One region of the Cellulosilyticum sp. ST5 genome, then DNA from elsewhere that is predicted to be linked to it. Evidence: riboswitches for the same ligand, from Rfam matches in the RefSeq annotation. Region 1 holds a riboswitch; each other region holds the start of a gene.

The links. A riboswitch is a leader RNA that binds a small molecule or an ion and turns the genes downstream of it on or off. The one in region 1 is predicted to bind thiamine pyrophosphate.
Region 2: linked by a shared signal. The riboswitch ahead of thiM (hydroxyethylthiazole kinase) and the one ahead of thiT (energy-coupled thiamine transporter ThiT) in region 1 are both predicted to bind thiamine pyrophosphate.
Region 3: linked by a shared signal. The riboswitch ahead of thiC (phosphomethylpyrimidine synthase ThiC) and the one ahead of thiT (energy-coupled thiamine transporter ThiT) in region 1 are both predicted to bind thiamine pyrophosphate.

Annotation. Positions count from the first base shown of each region.
Region 1 is NZ_CP132338.1:3,843,973-3,852,430, forward strand. Features, by position in the region: gene QTL86_RS18550 (IS4 family transposase) at 1-348, shown strand, start outside; gene QTL86_RS18555 (HEAT repeat domain-containing protein) at 564-1,163, opposite strand; gene kduD (2-dehydro-3-deoxy-D-gluconate 5-dehydrogenase KduD) at 1,593-2,366, shown strand; gene QTL86_RS18565 (IclR family transcriptional regulator) at 2,562-3,323, shown strand; gene QTL86_RS18570 (hypothetical protein) at 3,335-3,631, shown strand; gene thiT (energy-coupled thiamine transporter ThiT) at 3,775-4,440, opposite strand; TPP riboswitch at 4,527-4,627, opposite strand; gene QTL86_RS18580 (proline--tRNA ligase) at 5,178-6,884, shown strand; gene QTL86_RS18585 (hypothetical protein) at 7,025-7,324, shown strand; gene QTL86_RS18590 (patatin-like phospholipase family protein) at 7,554-8,458, opposite strand, start outside.
Region 2 is NZ_CP132338.1:227,752-236,209, reverse strand. Features, by position in the region: gene thiE (thiamine phosphate synthase) at 542-1,183, opposite strand; gene thiM (hydroxyethylthiazole kinase) at 1,170-1,994, opposite strand; TPP riboswitch at 2,064-2,173, opposite strand; gene QTL86_RS01100 (beta-propeller domain-containing protein) at 2,266-4,116, opposite strand; gene QTL86_RS01095 (GH1 family beta-glucosidase) at 4,509-5,840, opposite strand; gene QTL86_RS01090 (AraC family transcriptional regulator) at 5,941-6,726, opposite strand; gene QTL86_RS01085 (sodium-translocating pyrophosphatase) at 6,896-8,458, opposite strand, start outside.
Region 3 is NZ_CP132338.1:2,408,363-2,416,820, reverse strand. Features, by position in the region: gene QTL86_RS11845 (hypothetical protein) at 1-195, opposite strand, end outside; gene QTL86_RS11840 (C-GCAxxG-C-C family protein) at 433-846, shown strand; gene QTL86_RS11835 (hypothetical protein) at 1,111-2,148, shown strand; gene QTL86_RS11830 (CD3324 family protein) at 2,165-2,428, shown strand; gene QTL86_RS11825 (4-phosphopantoate--beta-alanine ligase) at 2,524-3,366, shown strand; TPP riboswitch at 3,435-3,541, shown strand; gene thiC (phosphomethylpyrimidine synthase ThiC) at 3,710-5,017, shown strand; gene thiW (energy coupling factor transporter S component ThiW) at 5,381-5,920, shown strand; gene QTL86_RS11810 (PhzF family phenazine biosynthesis protein) at 6,473-7,288, shown strand; gene QTL86_RS11805 (D-alanine--D-alanine ligase) at 7,625-8,458, opposite strand, start outside.

The sequences.
Region 1 (8,458 bases):
ATTGAAACATCTTTTCGAGATTTGAAATATACGATTGGAATGTTAGATTTTCATTCAAAAAAGGTGATGTGTATCCAACAAGAAATCTATGCACATATGATAATGTATAACTTTGCAGAAATGATTACATGGCACGTAGTCATTGAAAAAAAGCAAAGAAAGCATACATATAAAGCAAATTTCTCAGTTGCAGTGCATATGTGTAGGTTATTCTATCATGGAAAAGCAACATCACCTGATTTAGAAGTCATAATCGCAAGAAATCTCATTCCTGTACGGCCTAATAGGCATAGGGAACGAAACTTAACTATCAAGCTTTTTCATGGCTTCCTTTATAGAGTAGCATAAATATTTGTAAAAGAATATAAATTTTGAGGCAGATGCAAATCTGTCTATTTGTGGTACCTGGAAATAGAAAAAGAAGCTGAAGAAATAAATCTTCAACTTCTTTTCCTAGGGATGCGTTTCTATCACAATGTTAACTTAATGACATTGCCTATGAGAGAGACATACCTTTTTAAAATATCTATATTAGGAGTGAGCATGACATATTTATAGAAGAGTTAAAAGTAACTTTTATACTTTTCCCACCATTCTAAAGCTATCATTTTTTGAGCGTTATGAGTATTAGTATTAAAGTCTAAATGAGTATGGATATAATCATTCCCCGCAAAAACTTTAACATTTTCAGCTTGAGAAGCTAGAAGAAGAGCATAAAATACGAGTGACCGTTCATAGGGATTAGTAGTATCTAAACGTTTAATAAGAGCAGGGATAGAAGGTTTTCCTAGCTCTCCAAGTGCTTCTGCTGCAGTATACCAAGTATAGTCTGTATTATAAGTAGTGACATAAGTAGGATCTGATAATTTATCCATATAATAAGAAACCAACATTGTTTGAGTAGTAGTGATGTTGCTTTCTACAATAGAGAGCCTTTGGTTATAAGAATTGAGGCTATCAGAGGTTTTAGCTAAGTCTAGTTTTAACGCTTCTAATGTGGCTTCTAAATCTTTTTGTTTGATTGCTAAACTTTCTAAACTAATAGATTGATGCGTAGTAGCTGCCTCTATGGTATTAAGGCCAGGATAAGCAAGTAATACACAGATTATAGAGCAAAAAAGCAGCAAAAAAATGCAGGGTGTAAATATATTTAATTTTTTCATTTGTACCTCTCTCCATGAGTTTTTTAAAAGTGTAGCATAAAAACTGTAAATAATTAGGCGAATTAATGTAGCGTTATCTATAAAATTATCTACACAATAGTACAAAATTAATCATATAAAATGCTTAAATTGGGAGATGGATGACGAGGCTGAGGAAAGGAATATACTTTGATATAAACTTAACTAAGTCTTTGATAATCAATAGATATCGTTAAAAAAATAATTAATAAAATAGTGTTGACGTCTAGATATAAAAGTAATATTATTACATTATAAGAAACATTGTTACATATAATGAAATAAAATGAGCAACCGTATTGCAAGGTGAAACAAAAAATAATAAATTTCGTAAACCTATTTATCAAAAATAAGCTCATCTAGAAAGAAGATTAGAGGGCAGAAATAGAAACAATAATGGAGGGATATAGGATGAATAATATATTGAATAAATTTTCATTAGCAGGTAAAGTAGCAATTGTAACTGGCGCAACAAGAGGTTTAGGGCAGGGTATAGCAGTAGGATTAGCTAGTGCAGGAGCGGACATCGTTGGGGTTGGAACAACAGATTTGTCAGGGACAGAAGATAAAGTAAAAGAATTAGGAAGAAGATTTATTGGAATCAAAGCTAACTTGATTTCACAAGAGTCAATAGCTGAGATTCTACAAGAAACATTAAAGGCATTTGGGAAAGTTGATATTTTAGTAAATAATGCGGGGATTATTAGAAGAGAAGATACTATAGACTTTTCAGAGAAAAACTGGGATGATGTTATTAATATTAACTTAAAGACAACATTCTTCTTATCACAAGCAGTAGCAAAACAGTTTATTTTACAAGGAAATGGCGGAAAGATTATCAATATAGCTTCTATGCTATCTTTTCAAGGTGGGATTCGTGTACCTTCCTATACAGCAAGTAAGAGTGCCATAATGGGTATTACAAAATCAATGGCAAATGAATGGGCGGTGCATCATATTAATATTAATATTAATGCTATTGCACCAGGCTATATGGCAACAGATAATACAGCAGCTTTAAGAAGTGACGAAGAGAGACAAACAAGTATTTTAGAACGTATACCTGCTGGGCGTTGGGGAACTCCCGAAGATTTAGCAGGAGCAGCAGTCTTTTTAGCTTCAGAAGCAGCAGAGTATATCAATGGATATACTCTAGCAGTAGATGGAGGATGGCTAGCGAGATAAAAGGTAATAATGATTAATAAGGATTTAATAGAGCATTCGAGTATTACATGAAAGATATAACCATTAGAAAGGTTATATCTTTTATTTTTGCAGTAAATAAATACATGATTAGTCATGAAACGGTAGATTGTTTTATATTATTCATTCATATATAATAGGAGTTAAATAATATAGACAGAAAGCTGGGTGAGATGTATGGCTAAGGCGATACTGCAGACAGTAGACCGTGCATTACAACTTTTAGAAATCTTAGCAGAGCATCCAGAAGGTATGCAGCCCAAAGAATTTGAAAGTATTTTAGAATTAAATAAAATAACAGTTCATCGTTTATTAGCTACACTAGAAAATAGAGGGTTTATTGAGAGAGAAGGCAATAACTATAAGGTGGGTCTTAAACTAGTAGAATTAAGTAGTATGAAACTCAACAATATTGAGCTGAAAACAGAAGCGGCACCTTATTTAAGAAAATTAGTTCATATTTTAGGCTTACCTGTTCAGATGGCTATTTTAGAGGGGAATGAAGCGGTATTTATAGAAAAGATAGAAAGTATAAATGCATTTCGTATGTACTCTCAAATTGGCAAAAGAATTCCTCTGTATGCATCGGGAGTGGGTAAGATTCTTCTATCTCAGAATACCGATGAAGAAATTTTGAGTGAACTATCCAAAGTAACATTTGAGATATTTACTCACAGGACATTAACATCACCGGAAAGTGTATTGGATGAAATCAAAGAAGCTAGAAAACAAGGTTATGCTATAGATAACGAAGAACATGAGGAAGGTATTTTTTGTATAGCAGCACCTATTTATGATTATAGAGGGCAGATTATAGCCGCTATTAGCGTAGGAGGAAAAGAACCTCAGTTCATTACAGATAAAAGAGCAGAACATATTACATTAATCAAAGAGACAGCAAGGGATATATCAAGAAGGCTAGGATATACTAAGTATTAGGAGGATGGAAGATGAGTAAATGCAAAGTACTAAGAACTATAGAACTAATTTTACAAGTAGTAACGATTATAAGTAGCATTCTAGCTATTGTAAGTATAGTGAAGAACTATAAGTACAAGAGTAAATTAAGAGAAAAGGCACAAGTCTACTTAGATGAAGAACTAGGTGAATTTCAGGACGTAGAGAGAAAGGTCTCTGTGTTTTCTCCAGAAGTCAAGGAACAAGAAGGTAAAATAAAGAAGCTTTTACTAGTAGCTAGTGCCAGTCTAATATCACTGTTTGTAATCCGGGTTTTAAAAAGAGACTAAGTAAAAAAAGTGAATTATAATAAGAAGGTTTGCAAGGTAACAAACGAGTAAATAATGAGATTATAGTAGAAAAAAAGGTAAGTCTGTGAAGAAAAATTTCTTAGCAGGCGTACCTTTTTAAAGTTAATTTATAAAAAGAGTTATTATATAAATGTTGAACGCTTTAATTGTGAATAGACAGGGGTGGAGACAATAATTAGGGCAAGTACTAAAGTAATAATTAATTCAGGAACTAGGTAAGAAGCATTATAAATGATGGAGTAAATCAAAGGTGACTGTTCTCCTGCATACTCAGCAAAGAAAACCACACCAGAAATAATATGCATGATAGTACGGCTAAGTACTGAGATGATGATACCAATAGTAGTTCCTACCTGGATATTTTTAGAAAGTTTTGGTGCAAATCCAGCAAGACCAAGGCAAGCGAATGCTAAAGGATAGTCTAGGAATAATTGTGCCCAGTGAACCATACTAGGATCTTGAATAAACTGCATAAATCCATATGCAACACCAGCAATAATACCAGGAACAGGCCCGAAAACGAGAGAATATAAAATAATAGGAAACATGCTAGCTAAAGTAATAGAACCACCTTGAGGCATTTTATAAAGTCTGATGTAAGACAGAATAAAGGAAAGGGCGACACACATACCACCATAAACAATCGTTTTAGTGGTGATGGTAGAGCTGGCATGCTTATCCTTCTTTGAAATAATTAATAATCCACCAATAGATAAAATAGCAATAACAAAAATAATACTCCATGATACTAAACTAACTTCGCTTAATTTAGCAAAAATATTAGGCATAATAAAACCCCCTTCAAATATATTTAATTTGCTAGGGGGTACAAAGTGGCATAAAAATAACCACACGAATGTGTGGCAAAACTAATCGTATCGCACATTCGCTTCCTTGCTGCGGCATTATCCGTGGACAAGTTAAAGGGTCTGCACCATATGCACTCTCAGCTCGAAAGCTCCCCTAGCATCATATTTATTATTGAGCAAATTATAGCACCATAGGGATAAATAGTCAAATAATTATGATTAACTTAAATTATCCTTTTAAATGCGAGTGAGTTAAACCTAATGAATTAATGGAATGAGTTCGGAAAGCGCAATTTATGGTAGGTACTTGACAAGGCTATGAGGGATGTTTATTCTTATAATAGATAATTAATACTGATAAACTAGTGATGACGAGAAATCAATAAGTGAGATTTGCTTTCAAGTAATTATAAAGAGAGGAAGCCCACCGGGTGAAAGGCTTCTAAAGCAAGCACATATTGTCCAAGCTCTAAGCTCTGCATGAAATCATAAGTGCAGCGGGAACTCCCGTTATAGAGAAACTTGAGATATTCATAACTTCTATTAAGCTAATAATTGATAGACATGTTGTGATTAATTAGGGTGGTACCGCCGGATAGATAAAGGCCCCTATGCATATTTGATGCATGGGGCCTTTTTTGATGAAGTATCTGCTTGGAATAGACAATTGATGAAGTGATCATGAATAAAATAATAAAAGAAAAGGATGAAGTGCTATGTTAATGAGTAAGCTCCTAGGAGAAAGATTCAAAGAAAAACCAGGCGAAGCAACTAGTATTAGTCATATTTATTTATTAAGAGGTGGTTATGTAAGACAAGTAACAAATGGTATTTATTCTCTATTACCACCAGCAAAAAGAGTCGTATCTAAGATTGAAAATATCATTCGTCAAGAAATGGATGCTATTGATGGTCAAGAAGTTCTCTTTCCAGTGGCTTTACCAGGAGATCTTTGGAGAGAGTCAGGACGTTTTGATGCAGTAGGAAGTGAACTTGTTCGTTTCAAAGATAGAGGCGGCAAAGACATGGTATTAGGTATGACACATGAAGAGGCAGCTGTTCATTTAGCTAGAACAGAAGCTAAATCTTACAACAACTATCCATTTATGATTTATCAAATCCAAACTAAATTTAGAGATGAACCAAGAGCAAGAGGTGGTCTTATCCGTGTGCGTGAGTTCACAATGAAAGATGCTTACTCTTTCCACACTTCACAAGAAGACTTAGAAGCTTACTATGAACAATGCTTACAAGCATATCATAGAATATTTGCTAGAGCAGGTGTGCCAGAAACAGTATGTGTACAATCAGATACAGGTATGATGGGTGGTAAAGTAGCACATGAGTTCATGCTTCTTACAGATATCGGAGAAGATACAATCATTATTTGTGATAGCTGTGACTACCAATCTAATATGGAAGTTGCAACAGGTAAATTACCAGTAGCAACTACAGAGGAAGGTACTATTGAAGAAGTACACACACCAAATGCACATACCATTGAAGAAGTAGCAAATATGTTAGGCGTAACAGCTGACAAAACTTTAAAAGCTTGTGTATTTGAGATGGAAGGACATAAAGAACCTCTTATTGTATTTATTAGAGGAGATCTTCAAGTTAATGAAGCTAAATTACAAAAGGTAGTTAAAGCTACTATTACACCATTTGAGAAATACGAAGATACTCCAAATCTTTGTTTTGGATTTATGGGACCATACAATCTAGATGCAAGAGATGCAAAGATTATCTTTGATGAGTCACTTAGAAATGAGAAAAACCTTGTAGTAGGTGGCAATAAAAAAGACTATCATATTAAAGGTATTAGTATTTCAAGAGACATTAAAGATGCTGACTTCCATGATGTGGCAGAAGTATTAGAAGGTCAAGAATGTCCATGTTGCCATGGTAAATTACAATTTAAACGTGGTGTAGAAGTGGGAAATATATTCCAGCTTGGAACAAGATATTCTGAAAGTATGGGAATGACCTATATTGATTCAGATGGTAAAGCTAAAACACCTATTATGGGTTGCTATGGAATTGGTGTAGGTAGATTGCTTGCTTGTATTATCGAAGCGCGTCATGATGAATGGGGACCAATTTGGCCAATGTCAGTAGCACCATGGCAAGTGCATATCTGTGTACTTAAGAGTAAGAAAATAGATATGGATGCTATCGGAAATGAAATCTATAACAAACTTAGCAGTAAATATGAAGTAATCATGGATGATAGAAATGTAGGTGCAGGTGTACAATTTGCTGATGCAGACTTACTTGGTATTCCAGTAAGGGTAGTTGTAGGTGAAAAGAATCTAAAAGAAGGTAAAGTAGAGCTTATGACTAGAGATAAGAGCGTTAAAAAACTTGTAGACCTTGGAGATGTAGAAAAAGAAGTAGCTGCTCTTATTGCAGAATTATCATAAGAAATTCATAAGAGTAATTGATAATAGAAGTAGCACATGAGTCGCTTGCATAGGATTATGCAAGCGACTTTCTATTTAAAGAAATGAGGCTTAAAAATCAATAAAAGTATTTAACATAAGATAACTAGGGAGGAACAGGCATGATTTTTTTAGGTATATTACTTGGATTTATTTCATTTAGTTTCCTTTGTGAAGGTTTTAATAAAATGGAGATAAAAGTATTTGAATCTTTACAAAAGAAAACGAGAGCATTATTAAAAAAGAAAAAAGTATATCAATATACTATATTTGGGGTATTAGCAATTATAGCGCTGTTTATAACTGTTTTAGTAGGGGCCGGAGAGTTTCCGCAAGGATTTTTATTGGGAACCATATGGGCTTTAATTGATTTTGTTTTTGAAGATAGTTTGTTTGATAAACTAAGAAATAACTTAAGATAATAATTAAAAATGGAGGCAATGGTATTAATACTCATTGCCTCTTTTTTATTTAAAGCTTATGGCTTTATGCGCTACTTAACTTTCTTTGTCACTTATTTTATGACCTTAAAAAGACCAAATAAGCATATTTAACAAACAAAAAACACATAAACAAAAATATTAAAAATATTATGTTTTAAAGAAATGTGAAATATTATATTTTGTTTAATTCATATTTTAAATTAAGCACTTAGGATAAAAGAGAAAAGAATACCTCTGTTCCGAGATAGCCTTGTTCGTATAGGAAGAGATAAGTTGGATCCCCTACAGTAATGTTGAAATTCATAGGTTGAATATCGCTAGTAAAAATCGGTATACTACGAGCAAGGTTAGATTTGTTTTCCTGAAATAGTAGTGCTTGAAGCCTTGTTGTGCATGAGATGGTACTAGAAATAAAATCTACTAGATTATTGATAGAAGCAGGAGGCAGCGCATTTTTGAAATAAGTTCCTAGAGTTTCTTTTTGTGGTGAAAGGCTATCAAAAATATTAATGGGATAGTTATAAAGGAGGCCGCCATCTACATAAACTTGAGGTGAGTCTTTTGAAGAAGAAAATGGTGAGGATTTAATGGCTTCAAATAAAAGGGGAACAGACATAGAAATGCGTACGGCTTCTGCTACTTCCATATTCGGAGTAAACTCGTAAGAAAAGATGATGGAAGTACTTTTGGAAGAGTCGGTCCCTACTATATACAAATCTTTAAATGGATTTTGGTCTTTATGGATAGCGGTATTTTTAAAATCAGAAAAAGTATATGGTGGTAATTTTAAATCAGAGTTAAATTGACTAGCAATCTGTTCCTTTATCCATTCATAAAGATAACTAGAAGAATACCAACCAAACTGTGTAATGAGTCTATAAACACACTCGGCATTACCAAAAATATTATCCAGGTGTGATTTGATTGATTGTGTAAAATACCTAGGGGGTGACTTTGAATCAACACTAACATCATCTTTACCGGGGACCTTATTATAATCTAGTGAATCAGCTATTTCTTTTAGATCATCAAAGGAAAGATTGAAAGAAGTGAGACAAGCAGTTATGGCTCCTGCAGAAGTACCAGCCACACGTAATATTTGTGGGGGAAGAT
Region 2 (8,458 bases), 1.2 Mb from region 1:
CATTTTCACAAACGTTGTTGACCTCATAAACATCCAAGACAGTGAAGCAGCGTGGAAAGAAGGCGTAACGACAGTTAAAAAATACTCGAAGCCGGGGGCAGGCGCCCAAGGCAATAACGTATAAAGCTTCCTATAAGTCTGTTTTGCCAAGAAGTAGCTCTGTAAGGAAGCTAGGGAGCCTTACAAGCATTATTGATCTCTTAAGCGTTCAAACCCCTAAGTGAAAAGTGCAGAAAAAAGATAATAACAAGTTTTGTTTTTTCTTGAAAACACTTAATGGAGGCGACTTTACGCGTTATTGCTGGTAGAACTGAGAGAGGGTGGCTGCCTGACGGGGTGACTTCGGAGTATTTTCAGTAGGCACTTAGCGAACGTTTTGGATGGTACTTAGCCCACGTGCCCCCGGGAACCGAGTTTGTGGGCGTTCATCCAAAAAAGTGAGCTTAGTGCCTACTGGAAATGCGGAGCCAAGCCACGATAGGTAGCCACCCTCTCTCAGTTCCGCCCATATAGCCCGTAAAGTCCCCGACAAATTTCTATTTCACCTACCTATTACTTGCTCTGCTTTCTCCTTTAAGGCACAGGTTGCTTCTCTTATGTTTTGACTAGCAAATATAGCGGATACCACTGCTACCCCTACAATCCCTGAATCTTTTAATTGCACCATATTATCCTTGGTAATCCCCCCTATTGCAATAACTGGAATATGTACAGCATTACAAATAGCCTTTAAGGTCTCAAAAGATACCCCTTTTGCATCTTGCTTGGTTGAGGTGGAAAATACAGCACCTACACCTATGTAATCAGCACCATTAGCTTCTGCACGTAAGGCTTTCTCTACTGTTTGGGCTGATACACCTAGAATTTTATTAGGTCCTATTAGTTTTCTTACATTCTCTGCTTCCATATCCTTTTGTCCTACATGGACACCATCTGCATTTACTGCTAAGGCAACTTCTACTTCATCATTAATGATAAAAGGAATATGGTAAAAATCTGTTAGCTTTTTTATTCTTTTTGCTTCTTCAATAAAGGCTTCCTTTGACAACTCTTTTTCTCTTAGTTGTAAAAAAGTAACTCCAGCTTCTAAAGCTTCTTTGACTTGCTCTTCTAAGCTGGCTTTACCTACCCAGCTTCTATCTGTTACAGCATAAAGTAATAAATCCTTTTTATCGCACTTCAATTTTACAACCCCCTTTTAGTTTTTCATCAGTTAGTTTACTTATCTCATCAATCATTAGCATTTTATAGGTCGAGGTTCCTCCCTCTATTTGCTTTAATTTTTCATAAGCAATTTCTCCGCAATATCCCATAGCACTTATGGCCATCACCGCCGCTTCTATAGCCTTTTCCCTATGAGCTGCTACATAAGCTGCCATAATGCCTGTGAGCATACAGCCTGTCCCTGTAATCTTGGCCATTAATGGGTTACCATTACGAATTACATAAGCTTTACTGGTATTTACCACAAGATCAATAGCTCCTGTAATAGCAATAATAGCCCCTGTCCTTTCACTTAACTTTCTAGCAAAACAAATCATTTCATCTAAATTCTCTTCTGTTACAACATCACCTTCTGCGGCATCTACACCTTGTGTATTCCCATCACCAAAGACTAAAGTTTTAATCTCTGAAATATTCCCTTTAATAACATCAAAGTGAATCTCTTTTATTAGCTGAAGAGCTGTTTCTGTACGTAGCTTTGAAGCACCTGCTCCCACTGGATCTAGTACCACTACGTGTCCTAATTCATTAGCTTTTTTCCCAGCGGAGAGCATAGAAGCTGTTATTCTTCGATTAAGCGTTCCAATATTAAGGACTAAACCTTGACATAAGCTTGTCATTTCTTCTACTTCTCCTAAATCATCTGCCATAATAGGCGAACCACCAGCTGCTAATAAGCTATTAGCTACATCATTAACTGTTACATAATTTGTAATACAATGTATAAGTGGTACTAGTTTTCTTACTTTCTCAATCACATCATCAAGCATTGACTTTCTCCTTCTTTATTTTTTATATAATTAAAAATAGTAGGCCATACCATTAGGGTATGACCTACTATGAGTTCACTGGTTGCTCCCTTCGCTGGTATTATCCAAATCAGGTTATAAAGGTCGAAGTTAGATGACTTCCTCTCAGCCTGCTCCCACAAGCTCCCTTGCTATTTCTTATTTATCTTAATTCTTAATTCTTAATTCTTAATTCTTAATTCTTAATTCTTAATCAACATTATACTCCCCTCTAAAGAAAGTAACAATTATTTTATTGCATTGTTAAAGTTTGAAGTCGTTTAAAGTTACTTATTTCATACTCATTTATTTTATCTTCATATAAGTAGTAAAGTTTGTTACCTATGTAACACACTCGATCTTCATTATAGCCATAATAATACCCATAGCTATTAGTAAGCCTTCCTAGTTTAGCTTTTCCTACCAACTTACCATTTTCTACTGCAAACACATACGCGCCATAAAAATTTTCTAAGTTTTTTTCTTTATTATAAATAATTGTAACAGGAATAGCTAGCATTGCTTTTCCCTTATGAACAGTAACTGCTTTGTGATTATATTGGGCACTGCTGTAGCTCCCTCTAGTTCCTAGAATAATTTTATTCACTTCCTTTGGTTCATTTGGATTACTCACATCAAAAAGGGATAGTTTAATTCCTGCTTGCAGAGCCGAAGCATTGCTATATTGACTGCCACCTTCTTCTTCATCCATAGTGGCTATTCCAATACCAACTACTAAATTTTCTGCAATGGGATGGAGATAAGTACTTACTCCTGGAATTTTTAATTGACCTTTTACCTTTGGTTCTTTAGGATTGCTTAAGTCTAGTACAAACAAAGGATCCATTTGCTTATACGTTACTAAATACCCTGTTTTCCCTTCAAATCTAGCACTATAAATACGTTCAGTAGGAGCCAAACCCGTTAAGCTGCTTACTTGATTCATTTGTTTATCAAAGATAAATAGATTATTTATGGTTTCATACGTTTGCTGATTATAGCTAGTGGTGGCTACGCGTAAATAATTATCATATAAATCCATAGCAAATTGATTATATAACCTGCCTTCTATGACACCTGTTCCTACATACTTTAAGCTCTGTCCCTCCACATTAAAGCGGCTAATGGTACTATAGCCACCATAGATTTCTAGAAACATTGCTTCTTTATCCATATAAACATTACCTATAGCTCCTAAAAGCATTTTCAGCTCTGTAGGTTTACTTTGTTTTAAATCTATTGTTGTTAATACAGTTGTATTTAACATATATCTGGTTTGAGCCCAGGGTACATCATAAATCTGGTTAGGCTTAGCTAATTGTAGTTCTTCTCCTTGCAAGCTATCCTTATAAGCTGGCAATATATCTTCCTTTGTATAAGCATTATTTGCTTTCCTCATAATCATACTTTCTGTAACCAAATAAAGCTTATCTTCGATCTTTCTCATTGTATGTTTATTGCCTTGTACAGAAATTTCACGTTTTAATCTTGGTTCTTTTTTATTACTTACATCGTATATGCTAATATTGGTATACTGCCTAGCGATTTGATTAACCACTTCACCGTTTTCTAAAGTAATTGGAATTTCTCTAGGTTCATAACGACGTCCTTCACTACCTATGACAATAAGCTGGTTACCCTCTAAAAACATGCTGTTAAACTGAACCATATCACTTTCTATCTTCCCTATAATATGCAAACTAGGTTGAGTATCCATAATCATAATCTTACTATGGTCTACTAGTTTATAGATGTATCTATCATCATTTTTTAGTACATCATCTTCATCCACTCCTTGCTCTTGAATATTAGTTTCTGAATAACCACCTTCTGATGTGGCACTTTTCATATCGCTAGTCTGATCATTGGCTACAATGTCCTGTGTATTAGGCACGGTGTTTTCTAAGCCTCTGAGTACTTCGTACTCACTTAAAGTTTCTGGTTCTACAAGTATTTTTTTATCTGTTAATAGCCTTACTAATTCTGCTTCGTCTTTTATAGGTACAAGCTTTGTCTCTTGATTTGTTCTTGCGCCTAAAATAATAGTACTAGTCAATAATACACTTAATCCAACTACAGCTCCTAATGCTTTAAATCCTTTCATTTCTTCTCCCCTTTCTTTTTAACCCTACTTCTTGTCATTTTATTTTCCCCTTGCTTATATTAACTATAATTGAAGTAAATATATTTTGCAATTTTCAAATTGTATTTTTCTTTAAATATCCTCATAATTTTTTAAAACTATCTGTGTATTATGCAAGCTTAGTGATGTGTCTCGATTAACATATTATAGATGGTACATAAACATTTAGGTGTGTTAGCCCCAGTGAAAAACGTGACATGTATTTAAAGCATCATAAAAACTGCCAGTAGATTATACCTACTGGCAGAAAAAATTTTTATTTTTTAATTGTCTACTTGGCAGGGAACAGCTTACAGTACTCTCAGCAATTCTCTGTTTTTATGTAACAAGCTTAATAGGTTCATAGAAATAATTTATAAACTTTCGCCATTTGTACCCATAACCTTTTTATACCAATAACCTGAGTTTTTGATGATACGACGCTGTGTAAGATAATCAACATATACAAGACCGAATCGAGGCGCATACCCCTTTGCCCATTCAAAGTTATCTAGAAATGACCAATGCATATATCCCATCACTTCTATGCCATCTTCAGCAGCTTGTTTTAAAGCACTAATATAACGAGTCAAAAAATCAATACGATAATCATCATGCACCCTGCCATCTAGATGAACTAAGTCACAACCTGCCATACCATTTTCAGTAATTAAAATAGGTAATTTATATCGCTCATATAAAAATTTAGGTGACCAATATAAGACTTCCGGCGTAATTGCCCATCCTAAACTCGTTACTGGTTGCCCTGGATATTTGGGAGTAGCAAAAGCATTTTGAGATTGATAAATATTAGCACCATAAAAATCAATAGGCTCTGAGATAATAGCCATATCTCCTGGATTAATGGAAGGCATATCCTCTCCCAAGGCTTTATAGGCTTCCTCTGGATATTGGCCAAATACAATAGGGTCCCCCCACCAGCTATTTGTAAAGATAAAGTTATCTCGATCCAGGGCAAAGCTACACTTTCTAGCTACTTCAATATCCTCTGTTGATCTTGAATGAGGAATAGAACAAGGACCTGTTGGAGCAAAGCCAATAATCGCTTTTTTCTTTGCATACTGTCTAATGGTTCTAACAGCTTTTCCATGAGCTAAAAGAATGTTGTGAGACATTTGTGTCAGTTCACTTGTAGGAAGTTTATAAAACGGCGCATGCACCCCATCTTTATAACCTAATCCTACGAAAACTTGAGGTTCATTAATCGTAATCCAATAAGTTACGCGGTCAGAAAGATGGTCAACGATTACCTTTATATAGTCAGCAAACCAATCGCTACTTTCTGGATTTAGCCACCCTCCTTTTCTTTGCAAGGCATTGGGTAAATTCCAATGGTAGAGCGTCACTAAAGGGGTAATCCCATTTTCTAATAAGGTATCCACCAAGTCAGAATAAAAGTCTAAACCCTGCTTATTAATTTTACCTATGCCATCTGGAAATACACGAGGCCAACTAATAGAGAAACGGTAGTTCTTGATCCCCATTTCCTTCATAAGCATAATATCGTTTTTATAAAGGTGATAATGATTACAGCTTATATCTCCATTTTCTCCGTTTTTAATGGTGTTAGGAAGTCTAGAATAGGTATCCCAGATCCCAAGCCCTTTTCCATCTTCATTATAAGCACCTTCTATTTGATAAGCAGCAGTTGCCACGCCCCACATAAAATCTTTAGAAAAACTCATTGGTTCCACCTCTTTCTTAATCCATATAGATTAATGATAGCCTTAACAAAAGGTCTTAACAATGACTAATCTTGCTTGTTTACTGATGAAAAATGCTTTTTTAAGATTTGTATTGTTGTAAGCGAAACTCACTAGGAGTCAAACCTGTGCTAGATTTAAATTGACGCATAAAGTGTACATCATTTTCATAGCCACAAGTTTCAGCAATATATTTAATAGAAAGATTGGTTTGTGATAAGTAGTATTTAGCATATTCAATACGCGCATTAATAATATCTTTTAAGCATGTGACACCAAAGTTTTTTTTGTATAAACGCTGAAAATAGTAAGGACTAAGCGTAGCCTCATGTGCTAAACCCTCAATGCACCATTTCTCATAAGGTGCGCTATAAATCTTGCTACGTAAAAGAGAGAATTTGTCATGATGAATCTTTTCAATGCCCTTATTAAGAGCGGGTATGACCTGAGCTATTTTTAATAAAAAAAGCCTCATATAATGGTCTAATGCTTCACGGCCATAATTCTGCCCAGCGTAATATTCATATGTCATATTTTTAATCAGCAAAGAAAAGTATTGCATGTTATTGATGGGAATAGGCTTTTCAAATGGAATATGTAGCTTTTTCAAGAAATCCTCATCACCAGAATCAAGTGTAAAATTAAACCAATCATTAGAAAAAGGCTGTTTGTAAGCCTCATAATATTGAGGTGTTCCTTTTTGGTATAGAAAAAATATATTAGGTGAGGTATATACATCTTGTCCATTCACATGAAATAAAGCAGGGCTTTTTATAAGCAGCGCAAGATAATCACCACATCCATCGGGACGTTCAATTTTAAAATCCATGTCATGGACATGATTATGTCCAATATAGGTCATTTGCATAAGCAACCTCCTATCCAAAGCAGTATCTATCAGTTAATTGACATGATACATCATTGATACATAAATTTCAAATTAAAACATGGTGCTTAAGCAATGAGATGGAATATATTAAGATATAGTATAGAAAAATAAAAGGTTACCTCTAATGAAGTAACCTTTTATTTGAAATTTATAAGATAGACCAGGTTAATATAAACATACCAAATACGATGGATACCATCGCCATAAGTTTAATTAAAATATTAATGGCTGGACCTGCTGTATCTTTAAATGGATCTCCTACGGTGTCACCTACTACTGCTGCTTTATGTGCATCAGAACCTTTGCCACCTAAATTACCCTCTTCAATATACTTTTTCCCATTATCCCATGCACCACCAGAGTTAGCCATCATTACAGCCAGAATAAAACCTGTAGTAGTGGCACCAGCTAATAAACCTGCTACACCATTTGGACCTAATAATAAGCCAACTGCTAATGGAGAAACAACACCTAATAAAGCAATTTTAACTAGCTCTTTTTGAGATGCTTTTGTACAAATATCTACACAAGCAGCATAATCTGGCTTAGCCTTACCTTCCATTAGTCCTGGAATTTCATTAAACTGCCTTCTTACCTCAACCACAATTTTGCCTGCTGCTTTACTAACAGAACTCATAGCAAATGCTGCAAATACAAAGGTAGCCATACCACCTACAAATAAACCTATTAAGACTTGTGGGTTAATAATCGATAAATCAAAGGTAAAATCTAAACCTCTTTGTTTGACTAACAGTTCTATAGAATCTTTATATGCTGCAATAAATGCTAAAGCAGTAAGGGCTGCTGAACCAATAGCGAAGCCTTTACCTGTAGCTGCAGTTGTATTACCTAATGAATCAAGTGCATCTGTTCTTTCTCTTACCACACTTTCAAGCTCTGCCATTTCTGCAATACCACCTGCATTATCTGCCACAGGTCCATAAGCATCTGTGGCTAAGGTAATCCCTAATGTAGAAAGCATACCTACAGCTGAAATAGCAATACCATATAAGCCCATATTAAAGTTATCAGCACCACCCGCTAAAAGATAGCTGGCAATAACTGAGATACCCACAATAATAACAGGTACAGAGGTAGACAGCATACCTATTGAAATACCACTAATAATAACAGTAGCTGAACCTGTCTGGGCAGACTCTGCTAATTGTCTTGTAGGCTTGTATTGACTACTTGTAAAGTATTCTGCAAAAAAGCCAATACCAATACCTGCAATCAGTCCACTTAAAATAGCAAAGTAAATACCTACATGTTCCTGTCCTAGTACATTAACAACGAGGAAATAAGCTGCAATCATAATGACGATAGCTGAGAAATAAACACCCTTTCGTAAAGCTCTAAGTAACATCTTTTGGGAAGCCTTTTCCCCTGTTCTTACAAAAAAGGTACCTAGAACTGAAGCAATAACCCCTATAGCCGCTACCAACATAGGGATAACAACACCCTTCATCCCTAAGCCTGCTGCCACAGCCAAAGCACATGAAGAAATAATAGAACCTACATAAGACTCATAAAGATCAGCTCCAAGTCCTGCTACATCTCCTACATTATCCCCCACATTATCTGCAATAACAGCGGGGTTTCTAGGGTCATCTTCTGGAATTCCCTTTTCTACTTTACCTACTAAATCTGCTCCTACATCTGCTGCTTTAGTAAAGATTCCTCCACCAACTCTTGCAAATAATGCCATAGA
Region 3 (8,458 bases), 1.4 Mb from region 1:
AAATCTCCAAATAACTAAGGAAGGAATATCAATTTTAGAATCCTTAAAGAGTTTCTCCCTATAGTTATTTCGTGACATTTGTTGCCACTCTAATTTTTCAGGTAAAGAAAGTTCATCATTTTTTGCTTTTTCTTTAAGTTGTTTTTCATATTGGCGACGTTGCTTTAGAAATTCCTTTTGAGCTTTAGTTTTCATAAGTAGTCTCCTTATAAATGATAAAATATATAGAATATTAAGATTATTATATAGTGATTAGGTTAAACAATCAATTTAAATAAAAAAATTTAAAATTGATACCTCTATAGAGGAAATGCTGTGTACTGCAATAGGAATTAAAGATTCAAAACTAAAGAGAGTTAGTATATAATAGCTTTATAAATACTTAGGCTATTATAGAAAGCAAATAAAGTACATAAATAAAGGAGATAGATCATGAACAGTAAGGTAGATGAAGCATTAGCCCTTTTTAAAGAAGGTTTTTCTTGTTCACAAGCTGTATTTGCAGTTTATGCTAAAGATTTAGGTATGGATTATGAAATGGCCCTTAAAGTATCACAAGCTTTTGGTGGTGGTATGGGTGGTATGAGAGGTGAATGTGGTGCTGTAACAGGTGCTTATATGGTGATTAGCCTTTTATATGGTAGAACTAAAGCTGAAGACGGAGAAGCAAGACTTAAGACCTTCACCATGGTAAAAGATTTTGCAAAACGCTTCAAAGAAAAACAAGGCAGTACAGTATGTCGTGATTTATTAGAAAATAAATCAGGTAGCCACTATGATATGTGTAGTGATTATGTAAAAGATGCATGCATCATTTTAGAAGAGATTTTAGAAGAATATAAATAAATGATAATAGTTGATACATAGGGACTCATATAAAAGCACTAACTTTTTTAGAAAAGTTAGTGCTTTTATATGAGAAGCCTTTCTTAGCTAATAGGGAGGTACATTGTCATTTTCTTACTTGGTAGGTAGGCCTCATTAAAATACTACCAATAGGTATAAAATAATTAGAAAAATACTGGGGATGGAATACAAATTAGTCTGACTTTATAATCAGTATATAAGCAGTCGACTGATTTGATTTAATAAATAACAGGGAGGAAGAAAATGAAATACTTATCTAGACCATTAATAGATTGGGCGATTCATGAAATTGAAACCAAGTACCCAGAAGATATCAGTATATTAGTAGGTCATAAAGGGTGGCGTATACCAGAAGATGGGGAAGAGGTGGCTTTTAACTTTTTCATTCCAGCTACCGATAAAGGCTATTCTTTAGCACAAACCTTCATCATTAATGAAATTGGCTATGATTTATTTCCTATGTCATGGGAAAGAGTAGAAGGCCTCGCTGAAGTAAATGAAAGTTTAACCACTTGCCTTGCTGATGGTATTATTTTATATGCCAGGAATGAGAAAGACAAAGCACGCTTTATTCAATTACAACAGACATTAAAAGACCACTTAGCAGACCACAGTTTTACTTTTAATAAGGCTTTAGAAAAGATTAATAGTGCCATGGAACTTTATAAAACTATGGCATTTGAGGAGTCCTTATGTCATGTGAGAAAGGGAGCAGGTTTTATAAGCCAATATTTAGTCGAAGCGATAGCAACAAGCAATGGGACTTATATGAAAAATGGCCCACAAGATATCATTTCAACATTAAAAGATTTTAAGCAAGTACCTGTGCATTTCATAGGGTTATATGAGCAGTTGATTAAAGCTGAACAAGTAGAGGTAATAAAAACATTAAGTTATGAGCTCATCAAGATGACAAGGGACTTTTTTTCAAGTAAAGATACAAGAGTAATAAAAGAAGAAGAGTGTGAGTTTCAGGATTTGGCTGCATGGTATGAAGAAGGGCGTTATACTTTTAGACGTATTGGCTATTATTGTGAAAAAAATGACCCATTTAATAGTTTTTCTTGGGGATATCATTTTCAGCGTGAATTTGATTGTATTCAAAAGGATTTTGGACTTAAGGAAATGGATTTGCTAGGGGTATTTAATCCAAATGACCTATCCATTTTTAAAGAAAGGTTAGATGAGATTGAAGCATATATTGTATCTGAAATAAAAGCACATGGAGTAAAAATACGAATTTATGATACCTTAGAGGCATTTTTAAATCATATGAATTAAGAAAGGGCGATGTGCAGTGAAATACAAAAATGCCGCTGATATTTTGCCTGATCAACTTCTGAGAGAAGTACAAAAGTATACTTCAGGAGAAGCTCTTTATATACCTAAATACAAAGCTCGCAAAAAGTGGGGAGAAGGTTCAGGTGCTAAAGCTTTTTATGATAAGCGAAATGAAGAAATTCGTATAAAATTCGCTAGTAAAATAGCTATTGACGTATTAGCAGAGGAATATAATCTTTCAGTAGAAACGATTAAAAAGATTGTTTATAACAATAAATAATCTTTTTAGAAACTTGTAATAGAAGTGAAATACAAACTAATAGGTGAGTTGTGTTATAATGAGGGCGAATACTTATGAGGTAAGGAGGATGGACCATGGATATTATGACATCATTAGAAGCTATGACAGCTAAGCTCGATTGCATAGGTAGGAGGTCTATAGGCCTTATTATGACAAAGGGTGCTTTACATGAAGGGCATATAGCTTTGATAAAAGCAGCAAGAGCTGAAAATGAATATATTATAGTAAGTAGTTTCTTGCATTCACATGAGTTTTCTTCTGAAGAAGCTTATAAGCTCTATCCTAGACAGGTGGAGGAAGATCAGGAAATAGCTAGTAAAGCAGGAGTAGACTTTTTCTTTTGTCCAAGTTATGAAGGACTTTATCCTAATGGTAGTAGTACTTATGTAAGTATCTATACACCACTTATGAATCGTCTTGAGGGTCAAATACATCCTAAGTATTATCAAAGCTTTTTAACTACGGCAAATTTACTACTAAGTTGTATTAGACCACAGCGTTACTATATCAGTGAAAAGGATTTTCAAAAAAAAGCCCTACTTAGTCAGCTTATACGTGATTTTCACTATGTTTGTGAAATAAGAGTCTTACCTACTGAGAGAGAAGCAGATGGACTTATTATAGGAAGTAGAAATACTTTATTAGAGCCAGAAGAAAGGCGATTAGCACCGCTTCTTTATCATACGCTTAAAAAAGCAGAGTTAGCTTATCAAAGAGGAAATATTAGTAGTTATAAGCTTAAATTACTTTTAGAGACAGAAATAAAGCGCTATTATCGTATTCAGCTAGAATATGTGGATGTGTTAGAAATAGAACGCCTAACAAGTATAGAAACCATTATTGAAGAAGCGCTTATAGTAATGAGTATACGTCTAGGGAGCGTAAGGCTTTCAGATTATATTTATCTTAAGAAATAAAGGTTGATTTAGAAGAAATATTCTGATATGATTTGCTTGTATGAAATTAATATTTAAATAATACATAAAATAAGAAAAAGGGGAGTCTGTGCGACAGGCTGAGAGGAAACTAAAGTTTCGACCCATAACCTGATTCAGATCATGCTGACGTAGGGAAATATTCGAGGATAGCACTTCGAAAGAAGTGTAAGTAACAGGATATGCCGAAGCCAGCATATCCTGTCTTTATTTTAAGCTAAGAAGGTGAAACATTTTTTAGTTAAAGGGCTATTAGCTCTACAAATAAAGTTTCAAATGGATATGTAAGGTTACAGAGAAACTCCCTTTAAAAAGGAGAGATTACATGAAATATCATACACAAATGGAAGCCGCAAAAAAAGGTATAATCACTAAGGAAATGGAGATTGTAGCTAAAAAAGAGTATATGGAAGTAGAAAAGCTTAGGGCCTTAGTAGCAAAAGGTGAAGTGGCTATCCCATGCAACATTTATCACAAATCTCTTTCTCCAGAGGGAATTGGTACGGGTCTTAAAACCAAGATCAATGTCAATTTGGGGATATCAGGAGATTGCAAAAACTATGAAGTAGAATTTGAAAAGGTGAAGGTGGCACTTAAGTTTGGTGTGGAAGCTATTATGGATCTTAGTAATTATGGGAAAACAAATACCTTTCGTAAGCAACTTATTGAGATGTCTACAGCTATGATTGGTACAGTACCTATGTATGATGCTATTGGGTATTTGGAAAAAGATTTAGTACATATTACACCACAGGATTTCTTAAAGGTCGTAGAAGCTCATGCCAAAGAGGGTGTTGACTTTATGACGATTCATGCAGGGATTAATAGACGTACAGTAGAAGCTTTTAAACGTGAAGGACGTAAGATGAATATTGTTTCTAGAGGTGGTTCTCTCTTGTTTGCTTGGATGGAGATGACAGGAAATGAAAATCCATTTTATGAATATTATGATGACGTATTAGAAATTTTAAGACGTTATGATGTTACCATTAGTCTTGGAGATGCCTTAAGGCCAGGATGTCTAGAAGATAGTTCAGATGCAGGACAAATCGGAGAGCTTATTGAACTTGGCTATCTAACTAAGAGAGCATGGGCAAAAGACGTGCAGGTTATGGTAGAAGGCCCAGGTCATATGGCAATGAACGAAATAGAGGCCAATATGAAACTACAAAAACGTCTATGTCATAATGCACCTTTTTATGTATTAGGACCATTAGTAACAGATATCTTCCCCGGTTATGACCATATTACTTCAGCCATCGGTGGTGCTATAGCAGCAGCCAGTGGTGCTGATTTCTTGTGTTATGTGACACCAGCTGAACACCTAAGATTACCGGATGTAAGTGATGTTAAAGAAGGAATCATAGCAAGTAAAATTGCAGCGCATGCAGCAGATATTGCTAAGGGCTTACCACATGCAAGAGATTTAGATAACAAGATGGCAGAAGCAAGACAAAAGTTAGATTGGGAAGAAATGTTCGAAGTAGCTTTTGATGGAGATAAGGCTAGGGATTACTTTGAAAGTATGCCACCAGCTGAAAAACACAGTTGTTCTATGTGCGGTAAAATGTGTGCTGTTAGAACAACCAATCGCATCATAGAAGGTAAAACAGTGGAATTACATGAAGAGTAAGAATGAATAATGAAATATTAGGTGTTGAGAGTGAAGAAACAAATAATCAGTGCATAACTTATTATTCATTTTAAATTTTTATATAGGGAAATAGGTCTGAAAAGATGAGGAAGACTAGCAAATGGAAGGGGAGCACCTTGCATTTGTTTTCAGAAGGACAATTAAATAGCTAGGGAACTCGTGTTTCGAGGTGAGAGGAAGCTTTTAAGTTTCGACCGACTAAATGAAGCTAGTGCTGCATAGAGGCTGTTTAATTGTACCTAAGATTATCTTGGTTTTTTGAGGTTTAGAGAGTTAGGACAATAGCCAAAGAAGGTATAAGGTCTCTAGCACTTAAATAAATCAAAAGAAAGAGGTAAGAAAATGAAAACAAAAAATGCTATATTAAGAATGGTGATGCTTGCTATATTAATTGCTGTTGGCGTAGTCATTTCACCGATTTTAAGAGTAGAGGGTATGTGTCCAATGGCTCACTTTATTAATGTGGTATGTGCTGTGTTATTGGGGCCAACAGATGCTTTTCTATGTGCTTTACTTATAGGAATCATTCGTATGCTTTTTATGGGAATTCCACCTTTAGCTTTAACAGGAGCTGTATTTGGGGCTACTTTATCAGGTGTTTTTTATAAACTTTCAAAAGGTAAAGTATTAGCAGCTGTTATTGGAGAAGTTGTTGGAACAGGTATCATTGGGGCCATAGTATCTTATCCGGTTATGACTTATATTTGGGGTAGGACAGGGCTGACTTGGCTGTTTTATGTTCCCTCTTTTATTGGAGGAACACTGATTGGAGGCACAGTGGCATTTATCTTCTTAGGAGCACTTAAAAGAATCGGTATGCTTAGTAAGGTGCAGAGGAAGCTAAAAAGAGAAGAAGATAGACGGGAAGGAATGGAAATTTAAAATAGAATGATGACTTCATTTTATTGATAGTAGTTAAAGACAACAAAAATAGCTCTCCAAGTAGTATCAATACTTGAAAAGCTATTTTAGATTCCAGACTCTTGAAATGAACTTTCGTGACTAGCTAAGTAGACCTTAGGCAAAGCGCAAAATGGCTCCTCAGCACGTATGCGCTATAGCGTAGTGCCTACTAAGACTAGCTATGAAAGCCAAACCAATGAGTGAGGAGCTCCTAAAAGTCTTGGCCGGTGCACCCTATGCTAGGAAGCTAAGACCTTAAGACTCTGGTTTAAAACTTTATTTTGGGTAATGCGAGGTATAAAAACATTAAAAACAACTTATAAATGGCGCCTTCCTTGCAGCGCACAAGTGAACATTTTCCTTAAGTCCAGAGGTACCTATAACAATAGATTGAGACTTGGCTGACCCGGTCAGTTCCTCAAGTTGAAGCTGTGGTAATTATGCCGTGGGAAGTTATTTATTTTGTTTTTACACTTATGTATATGTAGTCAAAAATCCGATTCCCTAATAAGAAATAAAATAATTACCAAAATGAGGAGAAAGAAAGGTGTTCGTATGAAGATTACCATGTATCAAGTAGATACGTTTACTAATGAGCTTTTTAAAGGAAATCCTGTTGCAGTTTGCCTGACGGAAAAGCCCTTAAAAGAAGCATTAATGCAAAAAATAGCAATGGAAAATAATTTGTCAGAGACCGCATTTTGTTATAAGGAAGGTGAGTGCTATCAGATTCGTTGGTTTACGCCAGAGGTAGAAATCGACTTATGTGGACATGCTACTTTAGGAACAGCGTATGTTTTATTTAATGAAGTAGAACAAGGAAAGAAACAAATTACTTTTAAGTCACAAAGTGGTGAGATTATTGTCACAAGGAATAAGGAACGCTTTACTTTAAGTTTTCCAGTAAGAGAGGGAAGGGCGATCACTCCAAGAACAGATATTATCAAAGCCTTAGGGGGTAATCCTATAGCTTTTTATGAATCAAGAGACGTGATGGTCGTTTATGAAACAGAGGAGGAGATTACGAACTTAAAACCAGATGTAGGTCTTGTTAATCGTTTAGATGTTTTTGGTATCATAGTAACGGCAAAGGGGAATGAAGTAGACTTTGTATCCAGATATTTTGCACCAGGGTGTGGTGTATTTGAAGATCCGGCAACAGGCTCTTCTCATTGTACTTTAGTACCTTATTGGGCTAAAATATTGGGGAAAAATCAGTTCCTAGATAAGCAGCTATCTAAAAGGGTAGGAACTTTTTATTGTGAGCTAAAAGAAGACAAGGTTTATATTAGTGGTGAAGCTATTCAGCTCTTTAAAACTAGTTTTGAAATTGATTTAAATAAATAAACTGAAAAATATCCTTTTAGTGTGAAGCTAAAAGGATATTTTTGTCATGACTAATATTTATAGGATCAGGTGGTTCACTATGAATAAGCTGTATGTCGCCACTTGAATATAGAGATTACGTAAAAAATAAAATGGTATAGAAATATCGCCAATCATATATTGAGATTGACGACATACAGATTTTCATTATTGCTACATGTACTTGACGTAGGCACTTCATTTCATTCGCTAGATAAGCTACTTCTTTGTTGTAGACTCTTATTTAACATCTTATTTTTAACCTTAATATATGAAGGTAAGAAGTAGAATTTCTAATAAAGAATTTTAATCCTATTACTAAATCATAGAAGTTCTAATGATAGCGTCAATAAGCGTGGTAAAATCTATTCCTTTAGCCTTAGCACTTTGAGGAATTAAGCTTGTTTCTGTGAGACCGGGAAGTGTGTTAATTTCTAACACATAGATAGTTTCGTTTTTAATAATGAAATCAATTCGGCAATAGCTTTTACAGCTAAATAAAGCCCATATTTTTTCTGAAATCTGTGTCACCTTATCTTGAAGGATTGAAGGTAGGAGCGCAATTTCTTCAAGAGCACCATTAATAGTATATTTAGAATTATAATCAAAAAACTGACCAAACCGAGGTTTAATACAAACCGTAGGAAAGACTTCACCATCTAAGACAAAAGAAGTAATTTCTTCACCGGCTATATATTCTTCAATCAATAGTTCTTCATCATATTTGAAGGCTTCATCAATAGCTGACAATAAATCAGTTTTATTTTCTACTTTACAGGTTCCAATGCTAGAACCGCCAGTATTAGGTTTAACAATAAGCGGGTAGTTTAAGGTGCTCGCTATACTTGAATTTAGTGGTTCACTGGCTTTAATGAGTATACCTTTAGGTGTAGTGATATTTTCTGAAGCAAGAAGTTTTTTAGTTAAATGTTTATTCATACATAGTGCACTCGTTAAGACGCGGCAGCCACTATAAGGAATATCTAAGGTTTCTAAAAGCGCTTGAATAGTGCCATCTTCTCCAAAGCGACCATGTAGTGCTAAAAAGGCAAAATCGATGCCACTGAGCTTATCTATAGCCTCCTTTTTTGAATGAAGTACAATAGGAATAGCCTCATATTTAGTTTTATTAATATGTTTTAATACTTCTTC